2 regions of the Castellaniella sp. UC4447_H14 genome follow, and region 2 is predicted to be linked to the other one. Evidence: predicted binding sites of a transcription regulator. Region 2 holds the regulator's gene; the other holds the start of a gene.
What was found. Region 2 encodes FliA, which starts transcription of late flagellar genes. Its sites were predicted from a motif close to CTAAAGTTTNNNNNNNNNNNGCCGNTA; they were not measured.
Positions count from the first base shown of each region.

Region 1: ACVCMJ_RS05645 (flagellin N-terminal helical domain-containing protein) is a predicted target of FliA. The motif match lies at 3,539-3,565, and genes of this name have one in related genera.

Region 1 covers NZ_CM129666.1:1,151,485-1,158,895, reverse strand. The annotation lists gene ACVCMJ_RS05655 (tetratricopeptide repeat protein) at 1-433, opposite strand, end outside; gene ACVCMJ_RS05650 (hypothetical protein) at 477-1,403, opposite strand; gene ACVCMJ_RS05645 (flagellin N-terminal helical domain-containing protein) at 1,629-3,455, opposite strand; gene msrP (protein-methionine-sulfoxide reductase catalytic subunit MsrP) at 3,624-4,586, shown strand; gene ACVCMJ_RS05635 (sulfite oxidase heme-binding subunit YedZ) at 4,628-5,329, shown strand; gene ACVCMJ_RS05630 (SlyX family protein) at 5,456-5,677, shown strand; gene yghU (glutathione-dependent disulfide-bond oxidoreductase) at 5,764-6,630, shown strand; gene ACVCMJ_RS05620 (MFS transporter) at 6,706-7,411, opposite strand, start outside.
Region 2 covers NZ_CM129666.1:867,757-875,167, forward strand. The annotation lists gene rpsP (30S ribosomal protein S16) at 1-60, opposite strand, end outside; gene ACVCMJ_RS04235 (sulfurtransferase TusA family protein) at 259-516, opposite strand; gene alaS (alanine--tRNA ligase) at 513-3,137, opposite strand; gene ACVCMJ_RS04245 (hemerythrin domain-containing protein) at 3,273-3,704, opposite strand; gene ACVCMJ_RS04250 (RNA polymerase sigma factor FliA) at 3,811-4,563, opposite strand; gene ACVCMJ_RS04255 (flagellar protein FlaG) at 4,823-5,236, shown strand; gene fliD (flagellar filament capping protein FliD) at 5,273-6,673, shown strand; gene fliS (flagellar export chaperone FliS) at 6,683-7,114, shown strand; gene ACVCMJ_RS04270 (flagellar protein FliT) at 7,131-7,411, shown strand, end outside.

The sequences.
Region 1 (7,411 bases), 280 kb from region 2:
CCACTGCTTCCGGAAGATTGCCGATACGCTGCTGCAATGCGGCCATCGCACAATGCGAGGCGGGGTCCTTGGGAGCGGTCTGCAGCGCTCTTTGGATATACGGGTTTGCTCTTGTGATCCCACCGTGCTTCAAGTGAATGTTGCCCAGTGCAATCAGACTGGGCAAATGTGCTTCATTGCGCGCAAGGACGGATTCCAATCTGTCGATTCCGGACTTCGTTGCGCCCTTGTCGGCCAGATATTTGCCGATCAGAAAGGGGATCTGCAGGTCGTCAGGCCAGGTTTTTTCTGCTTCCGCCAGAAGGGTCAGCGCTTCTTCAATCCGGCCGTTCTCGTGCGATTCGGCGGCCTTGGAGATTGCCTGAAGCTTCGGGGAACTACGATTGTTCGATATTAGTTGCGAAGCGAGGGGAGTTCCTGCGTTCTTGCTCATGATCTGTACTGGCCTCTATATTCACGTTCCGCCATGGGTGCGGCTACTTTTTCCATATGTCCGGACTGTAAGCTTCGGTGAGCGTGAATTCGCCTTCATCGTTATCAACCGGCCAGAGATAGCCTTCGGCCACGAGATATTGCTTTGCCAAGTCGGCGTCGCACTGTGCCAGTACATGGAACGCCAGATCCGGCAGTCCATAGACGGTATGCAGCAGGAAGGAGAGCTTCTGCAATTGATTGACTGACATCGTCGCCAGTCGTTCATCCGTCGGCATGAAGAGGGCCCTTCCAGCCTGCATCTCACTGGACCGGGTCTTTTCCAGATCGAGATCCGTAGGGAAGCGGCTTGTCATCCGGAACCCATGGAAGCAACAGAAACGGAAGCCGTTGTAGGTCATTGTCCCGCACACGGACCCGAATTCGGACTGACCCGCGCGGACGGGTTGAAAGGGAACGTCCACTTCGACCAGAAGTGTGTCGGCCAGCGCTCTGGACGCATTTTCCAGAATGGCCACGTTGTCATTGAGCGCGTCGAGAATGAGCCAGTCGCAGGTCGAGTCGCTCGTGATGTCGTCGAGCCGTTGGCTCCCGATCGGGATCCGCGCCAGCACCGGGCCCACGCCGAGATTCCCGGGCCCCCGCGTGGAAGCGAGACTGGCCGGCAGAGGTTCGAGCGTACCGCTCAGTGCGTTGTCCAGGCAGGCGAAGAAGGTAACGGTTTCCCCGTTTCCAAGGGTGGACCCTGCAACGATCTGAACCTGGGTCAGGTCTTGAAGGTCTGTGCGCTGGGCAAGACGGCCGCCCGGATCGAGCGCGACCACCGCAAAGCTGCCCAGATCCATATAGGTTCGGAAGCCAGCACTGGAAACGAATGAAGCGCCGTTGTCCAGCGCCATGATCCGCCCCTGAAAGGACCACTGAAAGCGCTCCTTGGAGGCGTCGCTTCCTGGAGTGACCAGCTCAGCCATCTTGATCTTTCCTGATTTTCCGGGATTTCATTATGCCGGTCTTGGGTGCCACACGACGGGAGAAGGTGACGCTGCTTATCGGGCCAGTTTCCGCATTTGCGAGGCGTGCTATTGCCTGCTTTGCGGCAAAAGAAAGCGGCCCCGACAGGAGCCGGGGCCGCTCGAAAAGCGCGTCACAGCGTGGCGCGGCTCAACGCTGCTGTTGAGCCGCCCCGCCTGGAACGATTACCGCAGCAGGCTCAGCACCGTTTGCGGAACCTGGTTGGCTTGTGCCAGCACTGCGGTACCGGCCTGTTGCAGGATCTGAGCACGCGTCATGTTCGAGACTTCCGTCGCGTAGTCCGCATCCTGGATGCGGGAACGAGCGGCCGTCAGGTTGGTGACGGTGTTGCCCAGATTGGCGATCGTCGATTCGAACCGGTTCTGCACAGCACCCAGCCCACTACGCATCTGGTCCACTTGGGACAGTGCGGCGTCGATGGCTTTCAGCGGATCAACCACTACCGCCGTCGGGGTAGCCGAACCAGAAGCGCCGGCGTCCGGCGTCAGAGTGATAACTCCGGTCGTGGAATTGGCGGCCGCTGCATAGTACGACGTCGTTGCCGTGCTGCCCGATCCGGACACGTGCTGGATGAAGTACTGGCCTGAAGCCGCACCCGCACCGTTGTATTTGACCAAGGTGTTTGTACCGCCCAGCGCCGAATTCACGGCGGACATATCCCAGTTCTGCACCAGTGCGGTCGTACCGGAAGCCACAGTCACCTTGCCCGATGATGTAGGCGCATTCGCTGCGTAGTAAGCGGAGGTGCCGCCATTGACGTTCTTGACGTAGTAGTCGCCCGCGCTGTTCTTCACCAGCGTGTTCGTACCCGAGTAGGTCACGGCGCTGAAATTGAGCATGACTGCCGCCGTACCGATACTGGACAGAACGCTCGTCGCCGTGATGGACACCCCAGCAGAACCGCCGGTCGGAGCGGTGCTGGAGCCCGTCGTCATGTCGAGCGTCAGACTGCCCGTGCCGTAATTCAGGGAGGCCTGATAATAGGTTCCGCTGGTCGTCTGTACGTAGTAGTTTGTCGGTACGCCGGCAGAGTTGTTGACCATGTACACGGTACTGACCGTGGGCGGGGTGGTGACAATCTTGGCGAGAGTCGCCTGCCCAATGGCCACGACGCCGCTTCCGCTCGTGTAGAACTGTGTGGCGGAAGTATTGATGCTGGTGCTCGTAATAGTAGCCGCCGCCGCGCTCACTGTGATCTTGTCGCTGGTGGCGTCGTATGTCGCGGCATAGTAGACGACGGAACCTCCAGATGTTGTGTGCTGCGCATACAGCTGGTTGTCGTTACCGACAACGAACGCACTATAAGCGCCGGTCGAGCCGTTGGTCTTATAGTCGAATTGGGTCCAACGAGCGCTTGCGGCCGCAATCCAGGTGCTGCTTACAGCCGAGAACGTCTGGGCTGCAAACGGATTCGCCACGGAAGTGAAGTTGCTCTTTCCCTGGTCGTCCACGCTGACCATCTGGCTCTGCATGTTGAGCTTGCCCAGCCCCAGGGTCTTGGAGGTGATCTCTTTCAGGTTGATATTGATGGTTTCGCTGTCGTTGGAACCCACTTGAATCGAGAGGTTTCCCGTCTTGGCCAGCACCTTCACGCCGTTGAACTGCGTCTGCGCCGACACGCGGTCGATTTCGCCCAGGCGCTGGGTGATTTCGTCCTGGATGGACTTCAGGTCGGACGGCGAGTTAGTGCTGTTGGCGGCCTGTACCGACAGTTCGCGGATGCGTTGCAGGTTGTTGTTGATTTCGTTCAACGAACCTTCCGTCGTTTGCGCGATGGAGATCCCGTCGTTGGCGTTGCGCGAGGCCTGGGTCAGGCCCGTGATGTTTGCGCTGAAGCGGTTGGCGATTGCCTGGCCCGCAGCGTCGTCCTTGGCGCTGTTGATGCGCAGGCCGGAGGACAGGCGCTCGATGGCGGTACCCAGGGCCGACTGGGATTTGTTCAAATTGCCCTGGGCGACCAGGGACAAATAGTTTGTGTTGATGACAGCCATGAAAGACTCCTAAGTGTTTATGGCGAGGATCTCGCGCTTTTTGCCCAGGACGACAAACCGAGTGACCTCCTGTTCAGCCTCGTTAACGGAGGAGGGGGCGCGAACTTTAGGGTGGGGATGCTTCCCCCGCAAAGCCCCTGGCAGTAGCATGGACACCGGAGGTGCATCATGCGCAGGATTTGGGATATTGGCCTATCGCCCTCGGACATTACGCCGGAGTCCGTGTGGCGGGCCCGTCGGCGATTCATGCAGGGCGCCGCGCTCGCGCCGCTGGCACTGGGCGCTCCGGCGCTGACGCGGGCTGCGGCTGATCCGGGGCCTGTGGGGCCGGTGCTTCCGGCGACCAAAGATACCCGCTGGCCCACGGTCGAGGCGGTGAACACCTGGAAGGACATCACCACCTACAACAATTTCTACGAATTCGGAACGGGCAAAGGCGATCCGTCGGAGTACGCCGGGCGCATGCAGCTCAAGCCCTGGACGGTGCAGATCGACGGCGCGGTGCGCAAGCCGATGACACTGGATCTCGATGATTTGCGCAAACTCGCGCCGCTGCAGGAGCGCGTGTATCGCCTGCGCTGCGTGGAGGCCTGGTCCATGGTGATTCCATGGACCGGTTATTCGCTGTCGCACCTGCTCTCGCACGTGGAGCCGACGGGCGATGCCAAGTACGTGGTGTTCACCACCGCCTTGCAGCCCAAGAACATGCCGGGCGTGAGTGAAGGCATCCTGGACTGGCCCTATACAGAGGGCCTGCGCATGGACGAGGCCATGCATCCGCTGACCTTGCTGACGTTCGGTGTCTACGGACGCGAGCTGCCGGCGCAGAACGGTGCCCCGGTGCGTGTCATCATCCCGTGGAAATACGGGTTCAAGTCGGGCAAGGCGCTGGTGCGCATCCATTTGCAGGACACGCAGCCGGAAACGAGCTGGATGCGCGCGGCGCCCCAGGAGTATGGTTTCTATGCCAACGTGAATCCGGCGGTGCCGCACCCCCGATGGAGTCAGGCGACGGAGCGTCGCATTGGTTCGGGATTCTTCGCGGCCCGACTTCCGACGCAGCCGTTCAACGGGTACGCCGATGCCGTCTCGGAGCTGTACAAGGGAATGGACCTGCGGCGCAATTTCTGAAGGTCTGAAGATTCTGAAGGATCCACGTGGTCGATCGGGACATGAACGGGGCGATACCGGCTCCTCGCCGCAGCCCGGCGCCGGGCGGACGACCGCGTGCCGCGCGGCCGGGTTCGGGCGGACGCGGCGGTGCGGACTGGCGGCTCGGGCTGTGCATTCATCTGATCGGCCTGTTCCCGCTGCTGCGCTGGATTGTGCTGGGTTTTTCGGACGAGTTGACGGTCAATCCGCCGCTGTTCCTGACGTGGTCGTCGGGTGACTGGGCACTCATTCTGCTGCTGATCGTGCTGATGGTGACGCCCATCCGGCGACTGACGGGCTGGAATGGCCTGTTGCGGCACCGTCGCAAGCTCGGCCTCTACGCATTTTTCTACACAGTGCTGCACGTGATCGCCTGGGCGATCTGGGACCGGGGTGGAGATCCTGCCGCCATGTGGACCGACCTGTGGCAGCGGGCCTTCATCGGCATCGGGGCGCTGGCGGTGCTGTGCCTGATACCGCTGGCGCTGACCTCCACCCATGGCTGGATGCGCAGGCTGGGCCGTTGGTGGACGCGCCTGCACTGGCTGATCTACCCGGCGGCGATCCTGTCGGTCTGGCATTTTTTCTGGATGCGCGCGGGCAAGAACGACTATCTGGAGCCCCGTGTTTCAGCCTGGATTCTTGCGGCATTGCTGGCGGTGCGGCTGCTGTGGTGGCTGCAAAAGTCCCTTCAGCGGCGCGCGGCGGCCAAGCCCCGCTGAAGCTGCACCCGGCGGGGCGGGTGCGGCGTGGCACGGTTGGACCTCGCTGAGGCGGGTTCGCCCCGGCAGCGTGTCGGGCGACTCGGCGCGAAATCCAGCGCGCACCGTTGAGGTATGCTTGACGGCATGACTCATGACGCAACAACGCTGGAAGCGCGGCTGGTGACGCTGGAATCGAAGCTCGCGCTGGCCGAGGATCTGCTCGACGACCTGAACCGGACGATCTTCAGGCAGCAGGAGCATCTGGATGCACTGACGCGCGAGCTGGCTGACGTTCGCCGGCAGCAGCTCATGGGGTCCGATCCCGCCTCGGCGCCTTTGGCCAACGAACGTCCCCCACACTATTGAATGACCGATGAACGGATCCGGAGGCTGGGCGCTGGCCGCAAAACGGGCGCGGCGGGCCGGCTTTCGCCATGGTTCGAAGGAGCAACATGACCCATCCTGCCCAATACGTACCGCCTAAAGTCTGGACCTGGGACAAGCCCAATGGCGGCCGGTTTGCCAGCGTCAACCGGCCGATCGCCGGGCCTACTCACGACAAGGTGCTGCCGGTGGGCAAGCATCCGCTGCAACTATATTCGCAGGCCACGCCCAACGGCCAGAAAGTCACCATTCTGCTCGAGGAGCTGCTGGCGGCGGGCCATGCCGGGGCGGAGTATGACGCCTGGCTGATTCGCATCGGCGAGGGCGATCAATTCGGCAGCGGCTTTGTGGGGGTGAATCCGAATTCCAAGATCCCCGCCATGGTGGACCGCGGCGGACCGCAACCCGTTCGTATCTTTGAATCGGGTTCCATCCTCCTCTACCTGGCGGAGAAGTTCGGGGCTTTCCTGCCCAAAGACCTGCCGGGACGCACGGAGTGCCTGTCCTGGCTGTTCTGGCAGGTCGGCAGCGCGCCGTATCTGGGCGGGGGTTTCGGACACTTCTATAACTACGCGCCGTTCAAGATCGAATATGCGATCGACCGCTTCGCGATGGAAGTCAAACGCGAACTGGACGTGCTGAACCGGCGCCTGGCCGATCATCCGTTCATCGCCGGTGACGAATACACCATTGCGGATATCGCGATCTGGCCGTGGTATGGGGGCGTGGTGCTCAATCGCGTCTATGGCGCGGCCGAATTCCTGTCGGTCCAGGATTATCCCCATGTACAGCGCTGGGCGAACATCATCGGCGACCGTCCCGCCGTGCGGCGCGGGCGAATGGTGAACCGCACCTCGGGCGAACCGGCCGAACAGCTTCGCGAGCGCCATGCCGCTTCCGACTTCGAAACCCGCACACAAGACAAGATAGGCTGAAGGCGGTCCCGACCGGCTGCTTGTAGCCCGCAGGTGTGGGTGGCTTGGCTCGGACGCGGGATCTGTGTCCCGCCCTCAGGCGCCTGCGGGCGCCTGTCGCCGAATCCGGTCCACGGCGACCGACATCATCAGGATCGCAAAGCCCGCCAGCGCCAGGGCGCTGCCGACCAGCCCGGGCGACGTCCAGCCGTAGCCGCCGGCGATCGCCATACCGCCCAACAGTGGGCCCAGCGCGTTGGCGAAATTGAACGCCGAATGGTTCAGCGCCGCGGCCAGTCCCTGGGCGTGCTGGGCCACGTCCATGAGCCGTGTTTGCAGGATGGTTCCCAGCGCGCCGGCAAAAGCGATGAAGAATACGTTGATCGATAGCGCCCAGACGTTCCCCGCGGTCAGCGGAAACAGGGCTGTCGTGGCGGCGCTCCAGAGGAGCAGGCCCCCCGCCGTGGGCATGAGCGCCCTGTCCGCGAGCCACGGCACCAGGATGTTCCCCAGCGTAAGCCCGATGCCGAAGACGGCCAGCACCAGGGGGAGGGTATCGGGGGAGACGTGCGTAACCTGCAGCAGGACGTCGGCCAGATAGGTGTAGACCGCGAACAGGCCGCCGAAGCCCACGGCGCCGGTGGCCAGCGTCAGCCAGACCTGCAGGTGCTTCAGGGCGCCCAGTTCGCGCCAGGGGCTGGCACCCGGGGCCGGCGGCGTGCGCGGCGCGAGCCACGCCACCAGCCCCATGGTGGTGAGCCCCGAGAGGCTCACCAGGCCAAAGCCCCAGCGCCACGAGAGC
Region 2 (7,411 bases):
AACGACATTGTAAAAGGGGCGCTTCTTCGAGCCACCGCGAGCCAGACGAATCACAACCATGAAGAGTTCCTTGAAAATGCTGTAAAAAACAAAGGATTCTAGCATCCGACCCACTGAGCCGCAACGACTGCGGCGAACAATGAGCGGGACACTCCGAAAAACAACAAGGCGCTGCAACCGTGGAGGAGTGCACATTCCGAACGCTCGGCCGAACCGGTCCTGCCGTGCGGGCCACCCCGGTACGATCTTTCGGCCCGATCAACGGCGGCGGATGTAGTGCATCAGCGCGGCACCATCCTCCAGAGGACGCTGGGCCAGCAGTCCATTGCCCGTCTGCCGGCAAAACGCCTCAAAGTCACCCGCCGCATGAGGATCTGTCGTCAGGACTGACAACACCTGCCCGCTTTCGAGCGCGGCCAGCGCTTTCTTGGCCCGCAGGATCGGCAACGGGCAGTTCAGGCCGCGTGCATCGACGTGCTGGTCGGCCTGCGGCAGCCCGGAGGCAAGCTCCGTCATGCCGACCCCAGCCGATCAGCCAGCCAGGCAGGCACGGCGGCGATGGCGCCGTCCAGCGCGCCCACATCCGAACCGCCGCCCATCGCCATGTCGGGGCGGCCACCGCCCTTGCCGCCGACCTGGGCCGCCACCGACCCCACTAGGTCGCCGGCCCTGACTTTGGAGGAGAGTTCGGGGCTTACCCCCGCCACCAGGCTGATCTTGTCGTCGGTAACCGCAGCCAAAAGAATGACGGCGGAGGACAGCCGGGACTTCAGTTGATCGACCATTCCGCGCAGCGCCTTGGGATCGACGCCGTTGAGGCGCTGTGTCAGGAGCTTGACACCCGCCACGTCGACGACCTGGCTGGCCAGATCAGCGCCTGCGGCGGCCGTCAGCTTGTCCTGCAGGCGCTCACGCTCGTGCTCGCTCTCGCGCAGTTGCTGCTGCAGCGCAAGCACCCGCTCGGGGACGCTGTCCGATTGTGTCTTCAGCAGAGCGGCCGCATGCAGCAGCACATCCTGGGTCTGCTGCACCCACGCCACCGCATTGCGGCCCGTGATGGCCTCGACCCGACGGATGCCGGCAGCCACGCCGCCTTCGGATACGATCTTGAACAAGCCGATGTCTCCGGTACGCGCCACGTGCGTACCGCCGCACAGCTCGCGCGAAAAGCCGATATCCAGGACCCGCACCACGTCGCCGTATTTCTCGCCGAAAAGCGCCATGGCACCGCCCGCGACAGCCTGGTCGTAAGGCATCTGCTGAGCCTGCACGGGCTGATTGGACAGGATCTGATCGTTCACGATCGCCTCCACACGCGCAATCTGCTCAGGCGTCAGGGGGGCATCATGCGCAAAGTCGAAGCGGGTCTTCTCCGGATCGACCAGCGAGCCACGCTGACGCACATGGTCTCCCAGCACCTGGCGCAAAGCCTTGTGCATGAGGTGCGTGGCCGAGTGATTCCGCATGGTGTCGGCGCGCCGCTGGGCATCGACCCTCGCGTCCAGCGTATCGCCCACCGACAGGGTTCCCTCGACCAAGGTGCCGTGGTGGCCGAATACATGGCTCTGAATCTTGTGCGTATCGGCGACCTGGAACCGCGCCGCCGCGCTTGCCAGCACGCCGGTATCGCCCACCTGCCCCCCCGACTCGGCGTAGAACGGCGTCGCATCCAGCACCACCACCGCATCCTGGCCCTGGACGACCGCAGGTACCGAAGTGCCATCGACGTACAACGCCGTCACGGCCGCCGAGCCGTCCAGGCGTTCGTAGCCATCGAACCGCGTCTGTACGCCCTCATAATCCAGCCCGGCCGCCGCCTTGAATTTGCCCGCCGCACGCGCCTGCTCGCGCTGCCGGGCCATCGACCGTTCGAAGCCTTCGAGATCGACCTGGATGTTGCGCTCGCGGCAGATATCGGCGGTCAGGTCCACCGGGAAGCCGTAGGTGTCGTAGAGCGTGAAAAGCGTCTGACCGCCCAGAGGCTGCCCCGCCGGCAACGCAGCCAGGGACGACTCCAGAATGCGCATGCCGTTTTCCAGCGTCTCGCCGAAACGCTCTTCTTCCTGGCGCAGCACCTGTTCCACGCGCGATTGCTGCGCGGCGAGTTCCGGGTAGGCCGCCCCCATCTGGTCGACCACATCGGCCACCAGGCGGTAGAAAAATACCCCCTTCTGACCCAGTTTGTGACCATGGCGCAGGGCTCGGCGGATGATGCGGCGCAGCACATAACCCCGTCCTTCGTTGCCCGGGATCACACCGTCGACCACTAGGAAGCTGCAGGCACGGATGTGATCCGCAATGACCTTCAGGGAATTGTCGGACAGGTCCTGTACGCCGGTCTCGCGCGCTGCCGCACGGATCAGATGCTGAAACAGGTCGATGTCGTAGTTGGAATGCACATGCTGCAGCACTGCGGCAATGCGCTCCAGCCCCATGCCGGTGTCCACGCAGGGCTTGGGCAGCGGATGCATCACGCCCTGGGCGTCGCGCTCGAACTGCATGAACACCAGATTCCAGATCTCGATGTAGCGATCACCGTCTTCTTCCGGCGATCCCGGAGGCCCGCCCCAGATGTCAGCACCGTGGTCGTAAAAAATTTCGGAACACGGGCCACATGGCCCCGTATCGGCCATCTGCCAGAAGTTGTCGGAGGCATAGCGGGCGCCCTTGTTGTCGCCGATGCGGATGATACGCTCGGCCGGCACACCCACGGTCCCTTCCCAGATCTCGTAGGCCTCGTCGTCGTCCTGGTAGACCGTGACCCAGAGCTTTTCCTTTGGCAGCCCGAAGACCTCGGTCAGCAAGGTCCAGGCGAAAACGATGGCATCGCGCTTGAAATAATCGCCGAAGCTGAAGTTGCCCAGCATTTCGAAGAAAGTATGGTGCCTGGCGGTATACCCGACGTTTTCAAGGTCGTTATGCTTGCCGCCCGCGCGCACACAACGCTGCGCGGTGGTCGCGCGGCGATAGGCGCGCGTGTCCTTGCCGGTGAACACGTCCTTGAACTGCACCATGCCCGCGTTGGTGAACAGCAGCGTGGGGTCGTTGGCCGGCACCAGCGGCGACGACGGCACGATCTGGTGCCCCTGGGATTCAAAAAAAGACAGAAACTTTTGACGAATTTCGGCGGTTTTCATTCTGGGATTCGCAACAGGGGAAATACCAACGGGGCATTATAGAATGGCTTTCTGCGTCACAGACGCGGGCCGGCAGGCCCAAAGGCGGGTCCGCCGGCGGCCAAGTCCCTCTCGCCGCCTTCGACGCACCGCGCTTCAAGCCGTGGCGGCTTCTTCAATCATGGCTTCGATGGCGGGATAGAACTCCCGATTCTCGCGCACCATGCGCTGATAGACATCTTTCAACACCGTGTTGGCCTCCTCACGAAAGGCCTCGGGCTGGCGAGTCAACCGGGTGGCATTGGTCCAGCGGCGCGCAAAACTGATGAAAGCGGTCGCGATCCCCTTCATGTCGCCCTGATAGGTTCGGCTCATCACCGCCATGCGCGGGTCGCCGCTGCGTTCCACCGACGGGTACAGGATGCGATCTTCGATCGCCAGGTGCTGGGTCACCACCTGGGACAGTGCCTTGAGTTCGTTGGCGATGTCCACCGCATGGTCCACGATCCCCTTGTGCGCCAGCGAGCGCAAGGTCTCGATGCCGACAATGATTTTGACGTGATGGTCCTTGAAACGATCGATATTCATGACGAGATTTCCTCTTCAGCGAAAGCGCGGCGGCGTTTGCCGGTTAAGATGCATTCTAAATAGATCTTTTAAGACCAGCAAACCGCTTTCCGGCCGGATGCCGGCGCTACATCAGGTGTTCGTAGTTGCCCGCGCTGCCCTCTGCTGCCCACGAATGCTCCGCCAGCCAGGTTCGGATGCGGGCAATGGCCTGGGAGCGCAGCTGGGAGACACGACCTTCGGTGACTTGCAGCACGGCCGCCACCTCCTTCTGGTTGAGGTCCTGTTCGAACTGCAGCGAGAGCAAGAGCTTCTCGCGTTCCGGCAGGCTCTCGATGGCGCGGATCAATGCGGCCCGCAAGCTGTCGCGCATGAGCCAGTCCAGCGGATTCGACGACGCATCGGCGGCCATGCCGTCGATGACGGACTCGGCCCCGCCCTCTTCGCGGTGCTGGGCAAGATCCTCATACATCAGGATCTGGACGCCGCGCGCTTCTTCGAGCAGGGTTTGGTAAGCCGCCAGATCCAGACCCATGTCTTCGGCAATTTCGGATTCGGTCGCCGGACGCATCAGCCTGTGATTGAGCGTTCGGATGCTGGCTTCGATGCTGCGCGCCTTGGCTCGCACGCTGCGCGGCAGCCAGTCCTGACTGCGCAACTCGTCCAGCATGGCGCCGCGAATACGCGTGACGGCGTATGTCTCGAACTGCGCATCGGCGCGCTCCTGATATCGGCGCACCGCGTCCAGCAGCCCCATCATGCCGGCTTGCATCAAGTCGTCCAGCTCCACGCTGGCTGGCAATTTGCCAATCAGCGCCAGCGCCTGGCGGCGCACCAGAGGTGCATATTGTCCAATGAGCTGGTCCTCGGACAGAGGCATCGCGCGATCCGTGATACAGGAGAGACGCCGTCAGTATGCACCATGCGCGCCTCTGCATTCCGGGGAGCAGACGCGGGTTCCCCCACGATTTTCACCGACTGGCATCCCGCTCGACCCGGATAATGTTCAAGAATAGACGCGGCTCCCCACTAAAGTTTTACACCCGTCGGCCGTTATGGCTGGGCGAGAGGCATAGACCTGGGTGCGGGCACGATGCGCCCGTCCGATCGAGAACGAGCAAATTCACAGAGGTTCGCGCATGATTCAACCCATCGGCAGTTCACTGACGTCCGTCGGCCTCGGCCAGGCGTCGCCGCTTCTGGACCGACCCGGCACGCAGCCCCAGCCCACGCCACCCGCCGTGCCCGCACAGGGTGCTTTGCAGGATCATTCGTCTCAGGCGGGCCTCGGTCTGGATAATCGGGACATCCCCCAATATCCGGGGGCCCCGAAATCTTCCCTGGAAAAGGCGCTGGAGTCGGTCAACGAGAACCTGAAAGCCTGGTCCACCGGGATGCGTTTCGACATGGACAAGGACGCGCAGCGCCTCGTGATATCCATCGTCGACACCTCGACCGGAAAAGTGCTCCGCACCATCCCGTCCGAGGCGGTCCTCCAGGCCGCCAAAATGATCGTCACGCTTCAGGGGTCCGGGGTGGACACCCGAGCCTGACACACTTGCCAGACGCCACCACACAGAGAACCGCCGATGCCAACCATACAATCCCTGGGCATGTCCGGACTGCCGCTCGACAGTCTGCTCACCAGCCTGCAGAACAACGAAAATCTGGCGCTGCAGGCCATCCAGAGTCGCCAGACCGCGGCCCAGGCCAAGCTGTCGGCATACGGGAAGCTGCAGGCGGCTGTGTCGGCTTTCCAGGTAGCGGCGCAGGTGGTCGCCAAGTCCGATAGCTACGGCGCGATCACCTCGGCAACCGCTTCGGACGCCATTTCAGCCACGACGACTACCACGGCGATCCCCGGTCAATACGCCATCCAGGTCGACCAGCTCGCCACGTCCCAGACGCTGGTCTTCGATGGGCGCGGCGACCGCACCACTGCGATCGGTACCGACGGTACGCTGAGCATCACGACAGCCGACGGAAAGACCCACACACTGGACCTCACCGGAGGCGACACATCGCTCAACGGGTTGGTGAAGGCCATCAACGCCAAGACCGACATTGGCGTGAATGCCACCATCGTGAACGATGGCGGCGCCAGCCCCTACCGCCTTTTGCTCACCAGCCGCGCCACCGGCACACAGGAGGCCGTCGGCGAGATCAGCGTCGCCGGCAACGCCGATCTGCAGGCCTTCCTGGGCACCTCCATCACCACGGACGCGTCGGGCTCCACCAGCAGCAACCCCGCCATACAGGTCCAGGCGGCTCAGGACGCCACGCTCTCGGTCAACGGCATTGCCATCACCAGCCATACCAACACGGTGGACAACGTCATCGACGGCGTGACGCTTTCGCTGAACAAGATCACCACCACCGCAACCAGCCTGACATTGTCCCGCGACAACAGCGTGGCCAAAAAGGCCATCACCGATTTCGTCTCGGCCTACAACACGCTGCAGAGCACGATGAAGTCGCTCACGGCATTCGATGTGGACAGCCAGACCTCTTCCGTCCTGACGGGAGACTCCGTGGCGCGCTCGGTGCAGACCCGCATGCAGGGCGCGCTCACCGGTGCCATCGATTCCACGACCGGTACCACGCTCGCATCCATCGGAATCACGACGGATCCGACCTCGGGCCAATTGAAGGTCGACCAGACCAAACTCGACAAGGCGCTGTCCGGCAACATGAACGGCGTAAAATCACTGCTGACCGGCAGCACAGGCATAGGGACGCGCGTCGGGGCGGCGGCCGACACCTTCACTCGCAGCGGCGGCATCTTCTCGACCACCACCGACGGCCTGAACAAGACCATCGCCGACATCAAGAAACAGTACGACGCCACCTCCAGCCTGATCGATCAGCGCATGGCCACCTACCGGACTCAATTCACCCAACTGGACAGCATGGTGACTCAGATGAATTCGCTGAGCAGCTACCTGACTCAGCAGCTCACCGCGCTGAACGGAACCAAAAACTCGAAGTAAGCTGTGCCGATGACCTACGCACCTCGTTCACGCGCCGCCCGGGCCACCGGGTCTTACGCCAATATCGGCCTCGAAACCGAGGTCATGGGCGCCTCCCCGGAGCGCCTCATTTCGCTACTGTTTCGCGGTGCCCAGACGGCGCTGGCACAGGCCCGCCACCACCTGCGCAACGGCAATGTCGCCGAACGAGGCAAGGCGTTGTCCAAGGCTATCGATATCGTCGAATCGGGCCTGAAAGCCAGCGTGGACACGGAACGGGGCGGGGAAGTGGCCCGCCATCTGATTGCCGCCTACGAACTTGTCGTCCGTGATCTGATGCAGGCCAACCTGCACCAAGACGAAGCCAAGCTCGATGCGGCTGAAGCGCTGCTGAGCAATCTCGCGGAAGCCTGGCACATCGCGGCCGACCCGCAATTCGGCCTGCCGGCCGCCACCCCCTGATTCAGGAAGAGCGCAATTGGTTTCGCCGCACACCACACTTTTGCAGCACTACCGCACGATCGCGACGCTGTCGGCCGAAATGCTCGACAAGGCACGGAGTCAGCAATGGGACGACCTGGTCGCCCTCGGCGGACAATACCAGGATGCCGTCGAACACCTCAGGGCCCTGGGGCCGCTGGACGACGATCAGAAGAACGCCCGGCGTGAGCTTCTGACCTGCATCCTGGATAACGATGCCCACATCCGGCAACTGGTGTCGCCGGAACTGGATCGGCTCAGTCATCTGCTGGGCTCGTT